DNA from 2 places in the Frigoribacterium sp. PvP032 genome. Region 2 is predicted to be linked to the other one. Evidence: riboswitches for the same ligand, from Rfam matches in the RefSeq annotation. Region 2 holds a riboswitch; the other holds the start of a gene.
What was found. A riboswitch is a leader RNA that binds a small molecule or an ion and turns the genes downstream of it on or off. The one in region 2 is predicted to bind thiamine pyrophosphate.
Positions count from the first base shown of each region.

Region 1: linked by a shared signal. The riboswitch ahead of JOE35_RS11915 (ECF transporter S component) and the one ahead of JOE35_RS10430 (YkoF family thiamine/hydroxymethylpyrimidine-binding protein) in region 2 are both predicted to bind thiamine pyrophosphate.

Region 1 is NZ_JAFIBM010000001.1:2,586,931-2,596,452, reverse strand. Features, by position in the region: gene glgX (glycogen debranching protein GlgX) at 1-1,561, opposite strand, end outside; gene JOE35_RS11920 (NAD(P)-dependent oxidoreductase) at 1,712-2,671, shown strand; TPP riboswitch at 2,826-2,936, shown strand; gene JOE35_RS11915 (ECF transporter S component) at 2,928-3,611, shown strand; gene JOE35_RS11910 (ABC transporter ATP-binding protein) at 3,631-5,109, shown strand; gene JOE35_RS11905 (energy-coupling factor transporter transmembrane protein EcfT) at 5,106-5,900, shown strand; gene JOE35_RS11900 (ATP-binding protein) at 5,893-6,510, shown strand; gene JOE35_RS11895 (metallopeptidase family protein) at 6,507-6,911, opposite strand; tRNA gene JOE35_RS11890 (tRNA-His) at 7,291-7,366, opposite strand; gene orn (oligoribonuclease) at 7,407-8,027, opposite strand; gene JOE35_RS11880 (MFS transporter) at 8,125-9,330, opposite strand; gene JOE35_RS11875 (MarR family winged helix-turn-helix transcriptional regulator) at 9,393-9,522, opposite strand, start outside.
Region 2 is NZ_JAFIBM010000001.1:2,249,618-2,259,139, reverse strand. Features, by position in the region: gene JOE35_RS10445 (helix-turn-helix domain-containing protein) at 1-146, shown strand, start outside; gene JOE35_RS10440 (OmpA family protein) at 484-1,698, shown strand; gene JOE35_RS10435 (hypothetical protein) at 1,695-3,149, shown strand; TPP riboswitch at 3,287-3,396, shown strand; gene JOE35_RS10430 (YkoF family thiamine/hydroxymethylpyrimidine-binding protein) at 3,426-4,058, shown strand; gene JOE35_RS10425 (DIP1984 family protein) at 4,296-4,763, opposite strand; gene JOE35_RS10420 (DUF427 domain-containing protein) at 4,830-5,324, shown strand; gene JOE35_RS10415 (hypothetical protein) at 5,332-5,937, opposite strand; gene JOE35_RS10410 (APC family permease) at 6,090-7,547, opposite strand; gene JOE35_RS10405 (hypothetical protein) at 7,767-8,273, opposite strand; gene JOE35_RS10400 (heme-degrading domain-containing protein) at 8,371-8,850, opposite strand; gene JOE35_RS10395 (glycosyltransferase) at 8,952-9,522, opposite strand, start outside.

The DNA of each region.
Region 1 (9,522 bases), 340 kb from region 2:
GCAGCATCGGGACGCCCTGGCTGAGCAGCAGCGTGGCCAGGAAGCTGCGCTGGCGCTGCTCGCGGAGGGCCCGCACCTGCGGGTCGTCGGTCTCGCCCTCGACGCCGCTGTTCCACGACCGGTTGTGGCTCTCGCCGTCGGCGCCGCCCTCGCCGTTCGCGTCGTTGACCTTGTCGTTGTAGCTGACGAGGTCGCGCATCGTGAAGCCGTCGTGCGCGGTGACGAAGTTGATGCTCGCGACGGGTCGGCGGCCGTCGCGCTCGTAGAGGTCGGCCGAGCCGGTGATGCGGCTCGCGAACTCGCCGAGCGTGGAGGGCTCGCCGCGCCAGAAGTCGCGGACGGTGTCGCGGTACTTGCCGTTCCACTCCGTCCACTGGGGCGGGAAGTTGCCGACCTGGTAGCCGCCGGGGCCGACGTCCCACGGCTCGGCGATCAGCTTGACCTGCGACACGATCGGGTCCTGCTGCACGAGCTCGAAGAAGGTCGACAGCCGGTCGACCTCGTAGAACTCGCGGGCGAGGGAGGCGGCGAGGTCGAACCGGAACCCGTCGACGTGCATCTCGGTCACCCAGTACCGCAGGCTGTCCATGATCAGCTGCAGCGAGTGCGGGTGACGGACGTTCAGGCTGTTGCCGGTGCCCGTGTAGTCCATGTAGTGCTTGGCGTCGCCGTCCATCAGCCGGTAGTAGGCGGCGTTGTCGATGCCCTTGAACGACAGCGTCGGCCCGAGGTGGTTGCCCTCGGCCGTGTGGTTGTAGACGACGTCGATGATGACCTCGATGCCGGCCGCGTGCAGCACCCGCACCATCGTCTTGAACTCCTGCACCTGCTGGCCGATGTCGCCGGTGGCCGAGTAGGCCGCGTGCGGCGCGAAGAAGCCGATGGTGTTGTAGCCCCAGTAGTTGCTGAGGCCCTTCTCGAGCAGCGTGTTGTCCTGCACGAACTGGTGCACGGGCATCAGCTCGAGGGTCGTGATGCCGAGCTTCTTGAGGTGCTCGATGATCGCCGGGTGGGCGACGCCGGCGTAGGTGCCGCGCTCGTCCTCGGGGATGTCGGGATGGGTCTCGGTGAGCCCCTTGACGTGCGCCTCGTAGATGACGGTCTCGTCGTAGCTGTACTTCGGGGGGCGGTCGCCCTGCCAGTCGAAGAACGGGTTGATGACGACGCCGAGCATCATGTGCGGGCCGCTGTCGTCGTCGTTCCGCGAGTCGGGGTCGCCGAAGTGGTACGCGAAGAGCGACTCGTCCCAGTCGATCTCGCCGCAGGTGGCCTTGGCGTAGGGGTCGAGCAGCAGCTTGGCGGGGTTGGCCCGCGAGCCCGTCGCGGGGTCGTAGTCGCCGTGCACGCGGTAGCCGTACTTCTGCCCGGGCTGCACCGTCGGCAGGTAGGCGTGCCAGACGTAGGCGTCGACCTCGGTGAGGGGCACGCGCGTCTCGGCGCCGTCGGCGTCGAAGAGGCACAGCTCGACCTTGCTGGCCGCCTCGCTGAAGATCGCGAAGTTGGTGCCGCTGCCGTCGTAGGTGGCGCCGAGCGGGTAGGGGTTGCCTGGCCAGGTGTGCAATCGGACCTCCGGGTCGTGGACCACGTCAGCCTACGGGCAGCGGGCGCACCGGGGCCGCCGCGCCTAGCGTCGGGGCATGACGACCGCAGCGCTGCCGACGACGGCAGCTGTCCTCGACCCCCGCCCGCGCCTCCTCGTCGAGGCCTCGTCGTGAGGGTCGTCGTGATCGGCGCCACCGGCCACGTCGGCGGCTACCTCGTGCCCCGGCTCGTGCTCGCCGGGCACGACGTCGTCGCCGTGTCGCGCGGCACCTCGGCGCCCTACCGCGAGCACGCCGCCTGGTCGGGCGTCGAGCGGGTGCAGCTCGACCGCGACGCCGGCGACGCCGACGGCTCGTTCGGGCGGGCGATCGCCGACCTGCACGCCGACGTCGTCGTCGACCTGATCTGCTTCACGCCCGCCTCCGCCCTGTCGCTCGTCGAGGCGCTGCGGGGCAGCGGCACCGTGCTGCTGCACTGCGGCACCATCTGGGTGCACGGCCCGTCGGCCGAGGTGCCGGTCACAGAGGAGGCGCGGCGCACGCCGTTCGGCGAGTACGGCACGCAGAAGGCCGAGATCGAGCGCCTGCTGCTCGCCGAGTCGCGACGGCCCGGCGGCGTGCAGAGCGCCGTGCTGCACCCCGGGCACATCACCGGGCCCGGCTGGCCGATGATCAACGCCGTCGGCAACCTCGACCTCGACGTGTGGGAGGCGCTCGCCGCGGGCCGCGAGGTCGTCATGCCGGGGCTCGGGCTCGAGACCGTCCACCACGTGCACGCCGACGACGTCGCGCAGGCATTCCAGCGGGCCGTCGAGCGTCCGGCACAGGCCGTGGGGGAGTCGTTCCACGTCGTCAGCGAGCGCGCGGTGACCCTGCGCGGCCTCGCCGAGCAGGTCGCGAGGACCTTCGGGCAGGAGGCGCACCTCACGGTCGCGTCGTTCGAGGACTTCCGAGCCCAGCGCAGCCCCGAGTCGGCGGACGCGTCATGGGAGCACCTGTCGCGCAGCCACTCGATGAGCATCGACAAGGCGCGCCGTCTGCTCGGCTACGCGCCGCGGTGGACGTCGGTCGAGGCGATCGTCGAGGGCCTCGAGTGGCTGCGCGCGGACGGCCAGCTCACCCTCGCCTGACCTGCCTCCTCATTCAGGAAGATCGCGCCTGATCCCCGCAACGGAGGTGCCGATCGTCCTGAACCGTGCACAGCTCAGGAGGCGCGAGCGCTCTCTTCCTGATCTGTGACGAACGCCCGTCCACGCGGCCGGGCCGCAGCGGCGCTATGCTCGGCGGCACACACACGGGAGTCCGGTGATCCGGGCTGAGAGGAAGCGATCCACGCTTCGACCGTCGAACCTGATCTGGATCATGCCAGCGCAGGGAGGAGAGAACATGTCTGTTTCCGTGTCCGCGAACGAGGCTCAGCCCGATCGCCAGGATCGCCCCACAGCCTCGGGGTCGCAGAGGTCGCAGAGGTCGCAGAGATCGCCGAGGCCGTCGCGTCGCTGGCGCGTCGTCGACATCGTCGTCGCCAGCGTGATCGGCGTCGCCTGCGGCGTCGTCTTCTGGGCCTGGGGCCTCGCGTGGGAGCCGCTCAGCAACCTGCTGGCCTTCACGCCCGGCCTCTCGGGCCTGCTGTCGGGAGGCTGGCTCTTCGCCGGCGTGCTCGGCGGGCTGATCATCCGCAAGCCGGGCGCCGCGGTCTACACCGAGGTGATGGCGGCCGTCGTGTCGATGCTGATCGGCACGCAGTGGGGCTTCTCCACGCTCATCTGGGGCGTCGTCGAGGGTCTCGGTGCGGAGCTCGTCTTCGCCGCGTTCCTCTACTCGTCCTGGCGCCTCCACGTCTCGATGCTCGCCGGTGCGGGTGCCGGCCTCGCCGTCGCCCTGCTCGACACGTCGCTCTCGTCGATCGCCGCGACGACCCTCGAGTACAAGCTCGTCTACGGCATCAGCGCCGTCACCTCCGGAGTCGTCCTCGCGGGCTCCCTCTCCTGGCTCGCCGCTCGCGGGCTCGCCCGCACCGGCGCCCTCAGCCGATTCGCCTCCGGCCGGTCGGCCGAGGCGCGAGTCTGAGCGGCACGCCGTCGACGACGTGACCACCGCCTCCGGCGCCAGGGTCGACGCCCGCGGCTGGGGGTGGCGGCACGCCGGCCGTCTCCGCCCGGCCGTGTCCGAGCTCGACCTCGTCGTCGAGCCGGGCGAGCGCGTGCTGCTGCTCGGTGCCTCGGGGGCCGGCAAGTCGACGCTGCTCGCCGGGCTCGCCGGCGTGCTCGGCGGCGACGACGAGGGCGACGCCCGCGGCGAGCTGCTCGTCGACGGGCGGCCGCCGGCCGAGCAGCGCGGCCGCGTCGGCCTGGTGCTGCAGGATCCCGACTCGCAGGTCGTGCTCGCCCGCGTCGGCGACGACGTGGCCTTCGGCTGCGAGAACATCGGAGTGCCGCGCGGCGAGACCTGGCGCCGTGTCGACGACGCCCTCGACGCGGTCGGGCTCGACCTGCCGCGCTCGTGGCCGACCGCCCAGCTCAGCGGCGGGCAGAAGCAGCGCCTCGCGCTCGCCGGCGCCCTGGCCATGCGCCCGGGGCTCGTGCTGCTCGACGAGCCGACGGCGAACCTCGACCCCGGCGGCGTCGTCGAGGTGCGCGACGCCGTCGCCCGGGTCGCCGAGCGGACCGGGGCGACGCTCGTCGTGGTCGAGCACCGCGTCTCCGTCTGGCTGCCCGTCGTCGACCGCGTCGTCGTGCTCGCCGCGGACGGCGGCGTGCTCGCGGACGGGGCTCCCGAGGAGGTGCTCGACCGGCAGCGAGGTCGGCTCACGGAGGCGGGGGTGTGGGTCCCCGGGGTCGTGCCCGAGCCGCCCGTCCGACACCGCGCCTCCTCGCGGGGGCCGCTGCTCGAGGCAGCCGGGCTGGCCGTCGGCCACCGCGGCCCGCGGGGCCGTGCCGTCGCCTCTGGCGTCGACTTGACCGTCCACGACTCCCGCACGCTGGCCGTCACGGGCGCGAACGGCGCGGGCAAGTCGACGCTCGCCCTGACCCTCGCCGGTCTGCTCGCCCCCGTCGCGGGCGAGCTGCACGCCACGCCCGAGCTCGCTGCCGGAGCCGGCAGCGTGCCCGTCCGCTGGCGTTCGCGCGAGCTGCTGACCCGCGTCGGCACGGTGTTCCAGGACCCGGAGCACCAGTTCCTCACCCCGACCGTGCGGCGCGAGCTGGCGGTCGGGCCGGAGGCGCTCGGCGAGCCGGCCGCGCAGGTCGCCGAGCGCGTCGACGAGCTCCTGGCGCGCCTCCGGCTCGACCACCTCGCCGGTGCCAACCCGTTCACGCTGTCGGGAGGGGAGAAGCGGCGCCTGTCGGTCGCGACCGTCCTCGCCTCCCGGCCGCGCCTCCTCGTGCTCGACGAGCCGACCTTCGGGCAGGACGCGCGCACCTGGCGGGAGCTCGTCGCCCTCCTGGCGGGGCTCGTCGACGAGGGACGCAGCATCGTGGCCGTGACGCACGACGCCGAGTTCGTCGAGGCCCTGGCCGACGACGTCCTCGTGCTCGAACGACCTGTCGTCGCCGAGGCTGCACGATGAGCCTGCTCGAGGCGATCGAGACCGACCGCGTCGTCGGGCGGATCAACCCCGTCGCGAAGCTGCTCGCCGCGCTCGTCGTCTCGGTGGTGCTGCTGCTCTCGATCGACTGGGTGTCTGCGGGGGTGGCGCTCGGGCTCGAGCTGTTGCTGCTGCCCTGGGCGGGACTGTCGGCACGACAGCTGCTGCGCCGCACCGCGCCCCTGTGGGTCGCCGCGCCGATGTCGATCGTCGTCACGACCCTCTACGGCCGGGACGACGGCGCCGTGCTGCTGCAGTTCTGGTGGATCAGCGTGACGGAGGGGTCCGTCTCACTCGCCTTCGCGATCGGCCTGCGCATCCTCGCGGTCGGCATCCCCGGCATCGTCCTGCTCGCCACCACAGACCCCACCGACCTCGCCGACGGCCTCGCGCAGGTGCTCCGGCTGCCGGCCCGGTTCGTGCTCGGCGGACTCGCGGGCCTCCGGCTCGCCGGGCTGTTCGCGGACGACTGGCGTCAGCTGGCACTCGCCCGTCGTGCCCGGGGCGTCGCGGACGCGCGCGGGCCGGTCGCCGTCGCTCGTCGACTCGCGGGGCAGGCCTTCGCGCTGCTGGTGCTCTCGGTGCGCCGGGGCAGCAAGCTCGCGACGGCCATGGAGGCGAAGGGCTTCGGCTCGGACACCTCGCGCACCTGGGCCCGGCCGTCGACCGTGGGGCTCCGCGACGCCGTGCTCCTCGCCATCGGCGTGCTGATCGCCGCGGCTGCGGTCACGAGCGCGGTGCTCGCGGGGACCTGGGAGTTCGTCCTTGCGTGACGGACGGTCACCTGGTCGACGGTCTCCTGACGTCGTCGTCGACCTGCTGTGCCGGGCGCAGGAGGCGCGGGTCGACCGGTCGCGCGTCATCGTGCTGATCGACGGCCGCTCCGGCTCGGGCAAGACCACGCTGGCTCGCCGCCTGGTCGCTGCCTGGCCGGTCGACCGCCTCGGGCCGGTGCAGCTCGTCCACCTCGACGACGTCTACCCGGGCTGGCACGGGCTCGAGGCCGCATCGCGGATCGTCGAGTCGTTCGTCCTCGCGGCGGCGGACCCGGGGTGGACCACGTGGGACTGGGAGCATGGCGTGCCGGGGGAGCGGCGGACGCTCGACCCGGCCGTCTCGGTGGTCGTCGAGGGCGCCGGGGCGCTGACCCGCGCCTCCTCGGCCCTCGCGACGCTGCGTGTCTGGCTGGAGCTCGACGACTCGACCCGGCGAGCCCGCGCGCTGCGCCGGGACGGGGCGACCTACGAGCCGTGGTGGGACGTCTGGGCCGAGCAGGAGGAGCGCCACCTCGCGGCCGAGGACCCACGCGGCCTGGCCGACGTCGTCGTGGACGTCAGGCTCGGCGACTCGATCGGGGAACGCGCCGACGGCTCGGCGGGCTAGGCCCAGCCGAGCTCGTGCAGCTGGGCGTCGTCGATGCCGTAGAAGTGGGCGATCTCGTGGACGAGCGTGACGTGGATCTCGTCGCGGAGCTCGTCCTCGGTGTCGACGACGGCGAGGTGCGGCTCGCGGTAGAGGATGATCCGGTCGGGCAGCTCGCCGAAGCCGTAGGTGCCGCGCTCGGTCAGGGCGACCCCGTCGTAGAGGCCCAGCAGGTCGAGGGAGCCGTCCTCGGGGCGGTCGTCGGTGACGAAGACGACGTTGTCGAGGCCGTCGACCATGTCGTCGGGCAGCTCGTCAAGCTCGGCCACGACGAGCTCGTCGAACCGCGCGAGGCTCAGCGTCGCCGGGTCGATGCCCGCTGCCGCCGCCGCCTCAGCGCTCTCAGCTCTCTCGTCGTCCACGAGCCCAGCGTCCCACAGACCCCCTGGACGCCGACGGCGGGTCGCCTGCGCCGACGGCGGGTAGTGACCGACCCGCCCTCGCCGCAATCGACCCGCCCTCGCCAGATCACTGCGTCCCGGTGCCGCGCCTGCGGCCACCAAGTACCCCCGCGAATAAGTACCCCCGCGAAAGCGACGAACCCCCGCGGAACATCGCGCCGTCTCGTCGCTCCCGAGTAGCTTCTCGGCCGAAGGCGCAACAAGCGAAGCGACGTTGCCCTCCGCCCGGCCACCGATGCACCTGCCCGGCCACCCCCGACGTCTTCGACGCGAAGCGTCGCAGACAAGAAGGCGCCGAAAACCCCGAAAAGCCCTGCCGAGTAGGGCAGGACTTTTCCATTGGGGTGAGTAACGGGGCTTGAACCCGCGGCCTCCTAGACCACAACCAGGCGCTCTACCAGCTGAGCTATACCCACCATGCGCGACTGCCGGAGCGATCGCAACGAGAAGACTCTACTACAGCCGGGGCGCCCATTCGTCCACGACGGCCTTCGAGATCGCCTGGACGTCTTCGGTGGTCGGGCCGGGGTCGGCGACGAAGCCGGCCCGGCGGTAGTACTCGAGCTCGCGGATCGACTCGAGGATGTCGGCGAGGGCGCGGTGGCCGCCGTGCTTCTGGGGCGCGTTGAAGTAGACACGGGGGAACCAGCGGCGGGCGAGCTCCTTGATGGAGGAGACGTCGACGCTGCGGTAGTGCAGGTGGCCGTCGACGCGGGGCATGTACTTGGCGAGGAACGCGCGGTCGGTGCCGATCGTGTTGCCGGCGAGGGGGGCGTGCTGCTCGGTGGGGACGTACTTGAGGATGTACTCGAGCACCTCGTACTCGGCCTCGGCGAGGCTCGCGCCGTTCGGGATCTCGTCGATGAGCCCGGAGGTCGTGTGCATCTCGGTGACGAAGTCGCCCATGTTGTCGAGGGCGGACTGGTCGGGCTTGATGACGATGGTGAATCCGGGGTGCACGGGCACGAGGTCGAAGTCGGTGACGACGACGGCCACCTCGACCAGCTCGTCGACGGCGATGTCGAGACCCGTCATCTCGCAGTCGATCCACACCAGTCGGTCGTTCGTCGTAGCCATGCCGCCACTCTAGTCCGGGCCTCCGACACGACCCGGCCCGCACCTCCTCGTCTGGTGATCGAGGAGGCGCGGGCCGGGCAGGGCGGGCGAGCAGCGGCTACGAGACCTCGCCGGCCGAGATCGCCTCGGCCTCGACGCGCGCGGACTCGGGCCCGTCGTCGACGCGGCGGAGGGCGCGTCGCCCGGCGATGATGATCACGAGTCCGACCGCGACGCTCGCCGCGGCGAAGACGTACGCGGCGCTCGGCGCGATGGTGTCGGCGAGCAGCGTGGCCACCGGCGGGGCGATGGCGCCGCCGATGAACCGCACGGCCGAGTACGCGCTCGACGCCACCGACCGGGGCAGGTCGGTCGCCTCCATGACGCTCTCGGTGAGCACGGTGTTGAGCACGCCGAGGACGAGGCCGCCGACGACGACGCAGGCGACCAGGGCCGCGGGCGTCCCGACGAAGAGCGCCGCCGCCAGCAGGTCGAGCGTGAGCAGGGGGAGGGCGATGCGCAGCACCGTCGTCCGCTTCATCCGGGCGGTGAGCAGCGGGGCGACCCAGACCGAGGTGATCGCGAGGCCGACGCCCCAGCCGAAGAAGGTCAGGCCGATGCCCATGGCGCCGAAGCCGAGCGGGTACGGCGTGTACGCCAGCAGCACGAAGAAGCCGATGTTGTAGAAGAACGCGGTCGCCGCGAGGGTGCCGAGGGCGGGGACGGCCAGGGCGCGGAACGGTGCGGACAGCTTCGTGGGCGTCGGCCTCTCGATCGCTCCGCCCTTCAGGAAGACGGCGATGGCGATGAACGCGATCGCCATCAGCACGGTGACGCCGAAGAACGGCCCGCGCCAGCTCACGGAGCCCAGCAGGCCGCCGATGAGCGGCCCGATCGCGATGCCGAGGCCGAGCGCCGCCTCGTACAGGATGATGGCGGAGGCGGTGCCCCCGGAGGCGGCGCCCACGATCGTCGCGAGGGCGGTCGAGATGAAGAGCGCGTTGCCGAGGCCCCAGCCGGCACGGAAGCCGATGACCTCCCACACGTCGCCGCTCGTGGCGGCGAGCACGGCGAAGACGACGATCAGGGCGAGCCCGATCATCAGGGTCTTCTTGGCGCCCAGGCGGCTCGAGACCCAGCTCGTGAAGAACATCGCGATGCCGGTGACGGCGAGGTAGCTGGTGAAGAGCAGCTCGGTCTGTGTCGGGGTCGCCTTCAGCGACTCGGCGATGGCCGGCAGGATCGGGTCGACGAGGCCGATGCCCATGAAGGCGACGACGCACGCGAACGCGATGGCCCAGACGGCGGTGGGCTGCTTGAGGATGCTCGGCTTCGCGGTGCCGGTGCCGGTGCCGGTGCCTGCGGCCGTGTCGTGGCTCGCGGCGCTCACGCGGACACCGCCTCGGACGCGACGCGGGTGCTGAGCAGCTGGGCGGCGTGGTCGAGCACGCGCCACTCGTCGTCGTCGAGGTCGTCGAAGAGGTGGCCGAGCGCGGTCGCGAGCTGGCCCTTCCAC
Region 2 (9,522 bases):
CGGGGGAGGCGGCCGAGTTCGACACGCGCACGCCGCACTGGTTCGGACGGGTCGGTCCCGGAGCCGTCGAGTTCCTCAGCCTGTTCGGCCGCCAGGGCGAGCGCATGCACGTCCGTGCCGCGCCGCCCGGCCGCCTCGGCGCCTGACCTGCCCCGCCCGCCGCCCGCGCCCGGCCGCCCCGCCCGCCGCCCGCGCCCGTCCGCCCCGCCCGTCGCCGAGACGGCGGGCTCCCGGACGGCTTGCCCGGAAATGTCGGTCGGCGGCCGCGCGGACAGCCGTTCGGGGCAACTCGAGTGCGACGGCGGGCAGGGGCGAGCCGAGGAGGCGGCGGCCGCGACCTGAGGAGGAGCGCGGTTCATCCCCGAGGAGGGTCCCGGTCATCCCTGGGCAGGCTGCGGCGGAGCGGACGCCGTTCCTACGCTCGAGGTCCGGACGCTCGTCGTCCCCGAGCGGGCCTGCCCCGCGCGATCCAGAGGACCCTCCATGACCCCACGACCCTCCGCGTCCGCGTCCGCGTCCGCGTCGCCCGCGAGCCGCCCGCGCCGCGCCGCCCTCCGCGCAGTCGCCGCCACGGCCGCCGCAGCCGTCGCCCTCACGGCCCTCGCCGGCTGCTCCCTCGAGTCGCCGGAGCCGCTCGTCCTCGGCTTCACGGCCACCTCCGCCGAGCCGCTGCCCTCCCTCGGCGCTGGGGCGGCCGACGCCGTCTCCGCCCACGCCCTCGCGGCGCACCAGCCCGCCGAGGGCAGCGTCGACGTCGTCGTCCAGGGCGCGTCCTCCGCCTCGGCCCACGACCTCACGCCGATGCTCACGGCCGACCGGGTGCAGCAGGTCCCCGACAAGCGGGAGGCGGCGGTCGCCGACGCGCTGGACGAGCTCGGCTCCGACGTGTCCGGCCTCACGGCAGGGGACGAGGGCCTCGACCTGCTGTCCGTGCTCGCCTCCGCGGCCGCCCTGCACGACGGCGGCTCGATCGTCGTCGTGTCGAGCGGCGTGCAGACCGCCGACCCCCTCGACCTGCGCCAGCTCGGCTGGTCGTTCGACCCGGCCGCGGTCGCCTCGACGCTCGCCGACCAGGGCGCCCTGCCCGACCTGAGCGGGCACGCCGTCACCTTCGTCGGACTCGGCCGCACCGCGGGCTCGCAGCCCGCACCGTCGATCTCGTCCACGAGCCGGCTGTCCGAGCTCTGGCTCGCGATCTGCGACGCCGCCGGGGCGACGAGCTGCACCGACGGGGGAGCGGGCGCGTCCCAGGAGGCGCCCGTCGCCTCCTCGACGGTGCCCGTCGTGCCCGTGACGAGCGACGCGACGCCGTGCACCGCCCCGCTCGTGCTGTCTGCTGCCGTGCTCTTCGGCGGCGACTCCGCCGAGCTCGGCTCGACCGCCGACGCCGCCCTGCAGGGCGTGGCCGACGAGCTCGGTCGCTGCCCGTCGGGCGTCGCGGCCGACGTCGTCGGGCACGCCGCCGACACCCGCGCCGGGGTCGTCGACGGCGAACAGCTCAGCCTCGACCGGGCGCAGGCCGTGCACGACGCGCTCGTGCGCCTCGGCGCCCCGGGCGGCACGCTCGGCGACGTCGTCGGTCGGGGAGACGCCGACCCCGTCGTCGACGACCTGCCGGGCGGCGTCTTCGACGACCAGCTCGCGGCGCAGAACCGCCGCGTCGAGATCACCTTCCGCAGTGAGGACACCGCGTCATGACCGACACCCGCCCCGACTCCCGTCCCGACGACCAGGTGACCGAGCGCCTCGACGGCTGGCGGGACGCGCAGGTCACCGAGCGCCTCGACGGCTGGCCCGACGCGCAGGCCACGCAGCCCCTCGACGGCTGGCCCCTCGCGGCGTCCGACGCCGGCACGACTGGCCGACTCGAGCGCCGACCCGCCGCAGCCGCACCGACGCCGGACGAGACGGCGCTCCTCGCACCCCGCCCGGCCGGCACGGCCCCTCGCCCCCGCGCCGTCGAGAAGCTCCCCGGCGGCGACCTCGCCCTGTCGCTGATCGGCGTCGGACCGATCCCGGCACGGCACGTCGCGACCGCCCCGCGCCTGCACGACGAGCGCCTGCGCGCCGACCTGCCGGAGGGCACCGACGAGCACACCCCGCTGGAGGCGGCGCTCCGGCTCCGCACCGAGGTCGCGGCCGAGAGGTGGCTGGCCCGCCGCACGCGGCAGGTGCTCGACCCCGCGGCTCGGCGACTCACCGCCCTCAGCTCCCGGCACCGCGAGGTGCTCCGGCGCCTCGAGCGCTCGGGCGACGAGCCGATCGTCGACACGACCGGCCGCACGGTGACCCGCGACCAGGCCCGCGTGACCGCCGACCGGCTGTCGATCGCGATCGAGGAGTCGCTCGACTCCGGCTCCGAGAAGCACCGCACCGAGTCGCGGACCCGCAAGCGCCTCCTGCTGTTCTTCGTGCTCGCCGACTTCGCCCTGTTCGCGTACTTCATGTCGCGTGTGCTCAACGTCGACGTGTTCATGCCCGCGACCGACCCGATCGCGTTCACGACGTCGATCGTCTTCGCGCTGCTCTTCACGCTCGGCGTCGCCTACGCGCTGCACCACTTCGGGCACGCGCACCGCGCCCACAAGGACGACTCCGGCGAGGTCGTCGTGCCCGACGGCGCCGTCCAGCTGCGGCTGCAGCTCGTCTTCGTGCACGTGCTGACCGTGCTGCCGGGCGTCCTGATCGGCGTGCGGATCGTCGACGACGCTCTCGTCTCCGGTGCGCCCCTGCCGCTCGCACTGCTGCTGGGCGTCGCCATCGGCGTCGTCATGGCCGGGATCGGGCACCTGATCTACCGCACGGAGCTGCGGGACGGCACGAGCGCGACCGACCGCCTCCTTCACCTCGGGAAGCACCTGCGGAAGGCGCACCGACGCGACACGAAGCTGCACCTCGAGCTCGACCGGCTCGAGCGCCGCGTCGCCGTCCTGTCAGCGCGGGCCGAGCGTGCCGCCGCCCGGATCGAGCAGACCGGCGACCGCCGGGCGAACCGCGGCCCGAGCACCCGCACCCTCCGCTACACGCGGTCGCTCGCCGGCACGGTGCACGTAGGGGCGGCCCTGCCGGCCGTCCGCCCGGCCCGCGGCGGCCTCGACGAGGCACTCGGCCAGATCCGCGCGCCGCGAGTCACGGACCTCGCCGACTGACGCGAGCCCCGTCCTTCCGGCTCGAGGGCAGGTCAGCGCGCCCGAGGGCGGGTCGTACGGGACCCGCCCTCGACATCGACGACCCGCCCTCGAGCCCGGATCCGGACTGAGGAGGCGGAGGACGGTCCGCTAGGTTCGTGACCGAACACGGGAGTCCGGTGAGCCGGGCTGAGAGGGAGCTTCTCCACGCTCCGACCGTCGACCTGATCGGGATCATGCCCGCGAAGGGAGTCATCGCTCACACCCGTGCCCTGTCCACAGAACAGAAGGCGCGTCATGTCATCCACCACACCCCGCCCGTCGCTCGGCTCGGCCGAGTTCGGAGTCGGCGCCCGCATCACCTTGTCCGTCATGCGAGACGACCACGTCGACGTCATCACGTCGGCCCTCGCTGCACCAGACGCGGACGACGTCGTCGTCGAGACGGGCGACGTCAGCACCTTCGTCTCTGGCGACGAACAGGCGCTCGTCCGCTGGTCGTCCGAGCTGGTCGCCGCGGCCGGACGCAGCGGCGCCCACGTAGCCGCGGTGCTGCACTTCTCCCGGGGCTGCCCCGGCGAGGTCGTCTGCGAGCTCCCGGGAGGTGCCGGCCCGCGGCGGGCCGAGCTGCCGACCGCCGACCCGACGGGCGTCCACGCCACGGCCGAGTGGGCCCTCTACCCGCTCGTCGACTCGGTCCGCGACGGCGTCGAGCCCGACCACATGCGCGACATCGAGGCCGCCGTCGACCTGGCACGACGCAACGGCACCTTCCGCGGGTCGCAGCACTTCGTCACCCGCCTCGAGGGCGACGTCGCGGACGTGATCGCGACCGCGGCCGCGGGGTGGGTCCTCGTCGGACGCACCGTCCAGCACGTCACGAGCCACGTGACGCTGTCGATCTCGAGCCCGTCGGCGGCGGCGCGATGACCTGGCGCAGCTGACCGCCCCGCGCGGAGAGGTCCCCAGTCCCGCCCTCGACGTCGCCCGGCCAGCACACGGTGATGAGACGTCGTCGGTGAGACGTCACCTGTGCGGCGTGCAGGGCTGCATCATGCGGCGATGGCGCTGCCCTCGCGCCGACAGGGGCCGGGATGACCGCCGGCCACGGCTCGTGCTCGCTCCGGGAGGCGTCTACCGACTCTCCGTGCGCGGTGGTTCGTGGTCTCAGGTGGTGAGGTCCGCCTCCCAGTTGGTGCGCTGGATCTCGACGTCGAGCTCGCGCAGCTCGCGGGCCGTGTCGTCGGCCCGGCGGCGCAGCTCGGCGACGGGCAGGGCGGCGAACTGGCGGAGCTCGCTGCGCAGCTGCCGGAACCCGCCTCCGCCGCCGCCCTGGGCCGCGTCGGCCGCGCTCGACAGCAGGCTGTGCCGGGCTCGGAGCGTCTCACGCCTGGCCAGCGCGGCGGTCATGGTGCGTCCGTCGGCGAGCAGCACGGAGGCGTTGGTCAGGTTGACCGCGACCACCAGCTCCTCGAGGCGGTCGAGCGACTGCGACACCTCGTCGACGAGGGCGGCGGCGTCCTCTGCGGGCTCCTCGCCCTCCTGGTAGCGGGCGTTCTGGCGGATCCGTTCCTGCGCCTGCGCGATCCGTCGCTGCAGGTCGGCGCGGGTCATGAGTGCCTCGGCGAGCTTCATGCCGCCATCCTGCCAGGCACCGCCGTCGTCGTGCCGCCCCTCAGCCGCCGGGAGCAGGATGGCGCCATGAGAGCGAAGCGCATCGAGCCGGGGCCCGGCCAGGAATCCGTCTGGGACTACCCGAGGCCGCCCCGCGTCGAGGCGCGCCCCGAGCGCGTCGTCGTCCGGCTCGGCGGCGAGGTCGTCGCCGAGACCACGAACGCCTGGCGCGTGCTCGAGACGAGCCACCCGCCGGTCTGGTACCTGCCCCGCGACGCCTTCGTCGAGGGCGCGCTCGCGCCCGGCGAGGGCCGCAGCATGTGCGAGTTCAAGGGGACGGCCCGGTACCTGGACGTCCGGGGCGGCGGGACCACCGCCTCCTCGGCGGCCTGGACCTACCCGAGCCCGTGGCCCGGCTACGAGATGCTCGCCGACCACGTCGCGCTGTACCCGAGCCGGTTCGACTCGTGCGAGGTCGACGGCGAGGTCGTCCAGGCGCAGGACGGCGACTTCTACGGCGGCTGGATCACGTCGCGCGTCGTCGGTCCGTTCAAGGGCGCCCCGGGCACCCTCGGCTGGTGACGCTGAGCTACGGCGCCGGGCTCGCCGTCAGGGCCGCGACGACCGTCTCGGCGTCGGCGAACCACTTCGTGTAGTGGTCGGGGTCCGCGTTGACCTGGACGGCGTGGGCCGCCTGGGTCGGCGTGAGCTTCTTCCAGCCGGGGATGCGCACCAGCTTGGTGAAGAAGCTCGTCGCGGCCGTGTAAGGGTCCATGCGCTGCTCGTAGGTGCCCCACTGGCCGTTGTCGCGCTGCTGGAACAGCCCGCGGCTGTCCGGGCCGACCTCGTCGCCGTGGTCGATGTTGCGGAGGCTCGACTCGCCCATCGCGGTCATCACGCCGATCGCCTGGGTGTGGGTGCCGATGCCCTGGGCCTTGGCGGCCTCCATGATCCAGGCGGCGTTGACCAGCCGGTCCTGGCAGTAGCCCGCGATCGGGCCTGCCGGGACGCTGATCGTGCCGACCACGACGGGCTCGACGTCGGGGCAGGTGACGCCGACCGCGACCGGCTCGGACGGCTCGTCCGACCCGGAGGGGCCGCCGGCCAGCGACGCCACGACCATCACGAGCGCCACGACGAGGGCGACGACCCCGCCGCAGAACACGACGGAGGCAGCGATCACGAGACGGCGCACGGCGAGCTCCCGGGGCGGTGACGAGGGCGGACGGGGACGGACCCGACCGAGGATAGGGCCCCGGCCTGGACGATCCCGACACGCCGCCCCTGCGGCCGGCCGACGGCGACACGCCTCGAGGAGGCGGTCGGCGCGACACGGGACCCCTCGCGTCAGCGGACGGGCGGCACCGCCTCGGCGTCGTCGGCCCCACCGATCGACCCGACCTGCGCCTCCTCGGCTCGGTCGCCGTGCGCCCCGCCGCGCGCGCCGTCGGCTCCGCGGTCGCCGCGCCCGCGCCCGCGCCCGCGCCGCGAGATCATCGTGACGACCCACAGCACGACGCCGATCGCCAGCAGGATGCCCGCGATCTGGTACTGCTCGCCGCCGCGGCCGGACGAGAACGGCAGCACGAGCCACAGGCACGCGACGACGCCGACGACGGGCAGCACACGTCCGGCCTTGAAGTGGTGTCGACCCACGTCGTCACGGCGCAGCACGAGCACCGTCACGTTGACGATCGCGAACACGACGAGCAGCAGAAGCGACGTCGTGCCGCCGAGCACGGCGACGACGGGCGACTCAGGGCTGAGCGACACGTAGCCGATCAGCAGCAGCGAGAGCGCGGTGGTGAAGACGATCGAGGCCCACGGGGTCTGGCGGGTGCGGTGCACCCTCGACAGGAACCCGGGCAGCACGCCCTGCTTGCTCATGCCGTAGAGCAGCCGGCTCGCCATCATCATGTTGATCAGCGCACTGTTGGCGACGGCGAACATCGAGATGAACGGCAGCAGCTGCCCGATCGGGAACCCGGGAGCAGCCGTGTTCACCACCGTGACGAGCGGGGTCTCGTTGTCGGCGAGCTCGCCGATGGGCACGACGGCGACGGCGCAGATCGAGACGAGCACGTAGACGACGGCGGTGATGCCGAGGCCCGTGAGCATGGTGCGCGGGAAGATGCGGCTCGGGTCCTTGGTCTCCTCGGCCATGTTGACGCTGTCCTCGAAGCCGACCATCGCGAAGAAGGCGAGCGAGGTCGCCGTGCTCACGCTGAGCAGCAGCGACTTGTCGCCGGGTGTCTCGAAGATCGTGACGCGCGACAGGTCGGCGTCGCCGCCCGCGATGGCCCAGAAGCCGATCATGATGACCATCACGAGGCCGGACAGCTCGACCAGCGTCAGCACGACGTTGGCCTTGACGCTCTCGCTGACGCCGCGGAAGTTGACGAGCATCACCAGCAGCATGAAGCCCATCGCGATGCCCATCACGGCGATGTTCGGCAGCTCGAGCCCGACGCCGACCGCGAGGTTCGCCGCGAAGGCCCGGGAGGCGGTGGAGGCGCTGGTGATCCCCGAGCACATCACCACGAAGCAGACGAGGAACGTCACGAAGTGCACGCCGAACGCCTTGTGCACGTAGAGGGCGGCGCCGGCGGTCTGCGGGTACTTCGTGACGAGCTCGAGGTACGAGAACGCGGTCACGAGCGCCACGCCGAACGCGATGAGGAACGGCAGCCAGGCGGCCCCGCCGACCTCGGCGGCGACCTGGCCGGTCAGCGCGTAGACGCCCGTGCCGAGGATGTCGCCGACGATGAAGAGCAGCAGCAGCTTCGGGCCGATGACCCGCTTCAGCTCGGTCTTCTCCTCCCCGTCGTGGCCGGTGCCCGGGGCGGCCCCGGAGGCGGCGGCGGGCTGGTCGGGAGGTGTGGTGGTCGTCGACACGAGGGCCTCCTGGGGCGCATCGGTGCTGCACGGGTCCGGTTGACGGCCCATCCTGCTCCGCCGCGCCGCCGGGGTCACGCGCCTGTGCAGAAGTTGCAGAGCGTGCAATGACCGAGCCGAGGAGGCGGGCTAGACGAACTCGGACCGGTCGGCCAGGTAGGCGCGCAGCTCGCGCACCTCGTCGGGGCCGCGGCCCCAGCGCACGTGCACGACCCCGTCGCGCAGCACGAGCGGGTCCGACGCCCCGCTGCGCAGCGAGTCGGCGTCGAGCGGCAGCGGGACGTGCTCGAAGTTGACGACCTCGCCCTCGGTGAACTTCTTGGATGCGGCGCGGCGGGCGTCGCGTCGTTCCTCGACCGATGCCGAGAGGCCCTGCTCCTTCTTCGGCTCGGTGGCGCGGGTGATCCGGCCGGTGGCCCAGGCCTCTCCGCCGCGGCCGAGCAGCAGGACCCCGAGTCGCCAGGCCCGCCCGGCGGGCTGCATCGAGGCCGCGGTGTGCACGAGCAACAGCTTCCGCGACGCCTTCACCGTGGCGAGCGCCTCGTCGCGAGCGTGCCGGGCGTCGAGCTCAGCGGCGGTGTCGCGCAGGAGCTGCGCGAGGGAGGCGGCGGCCGTGACGGCCTCGTCGTCGGTCACCGCGCCTCCTCGGGGCTGGCTCACTCGCAGCTGCGTCGTGTCGTGCTGGTCGTGCGGGTCGTGCTCTGGGCCGTCGTGCTCTGGGCCGTCGTGCGGGTCAGCTGTCGTAGCCGTGGTCGAGGAAGTCCTCGACGAGCTCGACGACGAGCGCGTGGTCGTCGGCCTGGGGCAGTCCGGAGACGCCGACCGAGCCGACCATGCCGACGCCGCGGACGATCACGGGGAACACGCCGCCGTGCGCGGCGTAGAGGGCGGTGTCGAGGCGGGACTTCTCGTCGAACGTCGAGCCGTCCACGCGGAACTGCTCGCCGACCCGCCACGAGCTCTTGCCGTAGCGCTCGACGACGCGCGCCTTGCGGTCGAGCCACTCGTCGTTGTCGAGGGAGGTGCCGGGCAGCGCCGCGTGGAACACCCGCTGACGGCCCTTGAGCACGGCGATCGTGACGGGCAGGCCGCGCCCACGAGCACCGGCGAGCACGTGGGCGCCGAGGTCGAGGGCCGTGTCCGTGGTGAACCTGCGGAAGGTGAGGCGCTCCTCCTGCTCGGCGAGGGTGCGCAGCAGCGTGTCGTCGGTCATGGTGCCTCCGGAGGGTCAGGTCGTGCGGGCGTCGTCGCCCCGGTCGAGCCTAGACGCGGGCGCTGGGGACGAGACGAGCACGCCCCGCACCAGAGGAAGGCTCAGCGGCGCCCGCCCGCCGCGGAGAGCGCCCGGCACGGGTCGCTGCCCACGAGCCGGCAGTAGACGTCGGACAGCTCGGCGGCCGACAGCGACCACGGGTGCTCGAGGGCACGCTCGCGGGAGGCGCGTGCCAGCCGCCCCCACAGCTCGCCGTCCCCGAGCAGGCGGGTCACCGTCTCGCCCCAGACGGCAGGGTCGCGCGAGTCGAGCACCACGCCGGTCACGCCGTCGACGACGGACTCGCGGAGGCCCCCAGAGGAGGCGGCGACCACCGGGACCCCGCTGGCGGCGGCCTCGAGGGCGATCAGCCCGTACGTCTCGGAGTGCGACGGGACGAGCACGAGCCGCGCCTCGCGGAGCAGGGTCGAGAGCCCGGCCCTGGTCTGCGGTCCGAGGAACCGCACGTCCAGCCCCGAGCGGCCGGCGAGTGCGGCGAGGTCGCGCTCGTAGCCGACGAACTCGGTGGAGGCGCCCCCTGCGATGACCAGCTCGGGTCGCAGCTCGGCGGGCACCGCGGCCACGGCCTCGATGGCGAGGTCGGGCCCCTTGAGCGGCTCCAGCCGGCCGGCG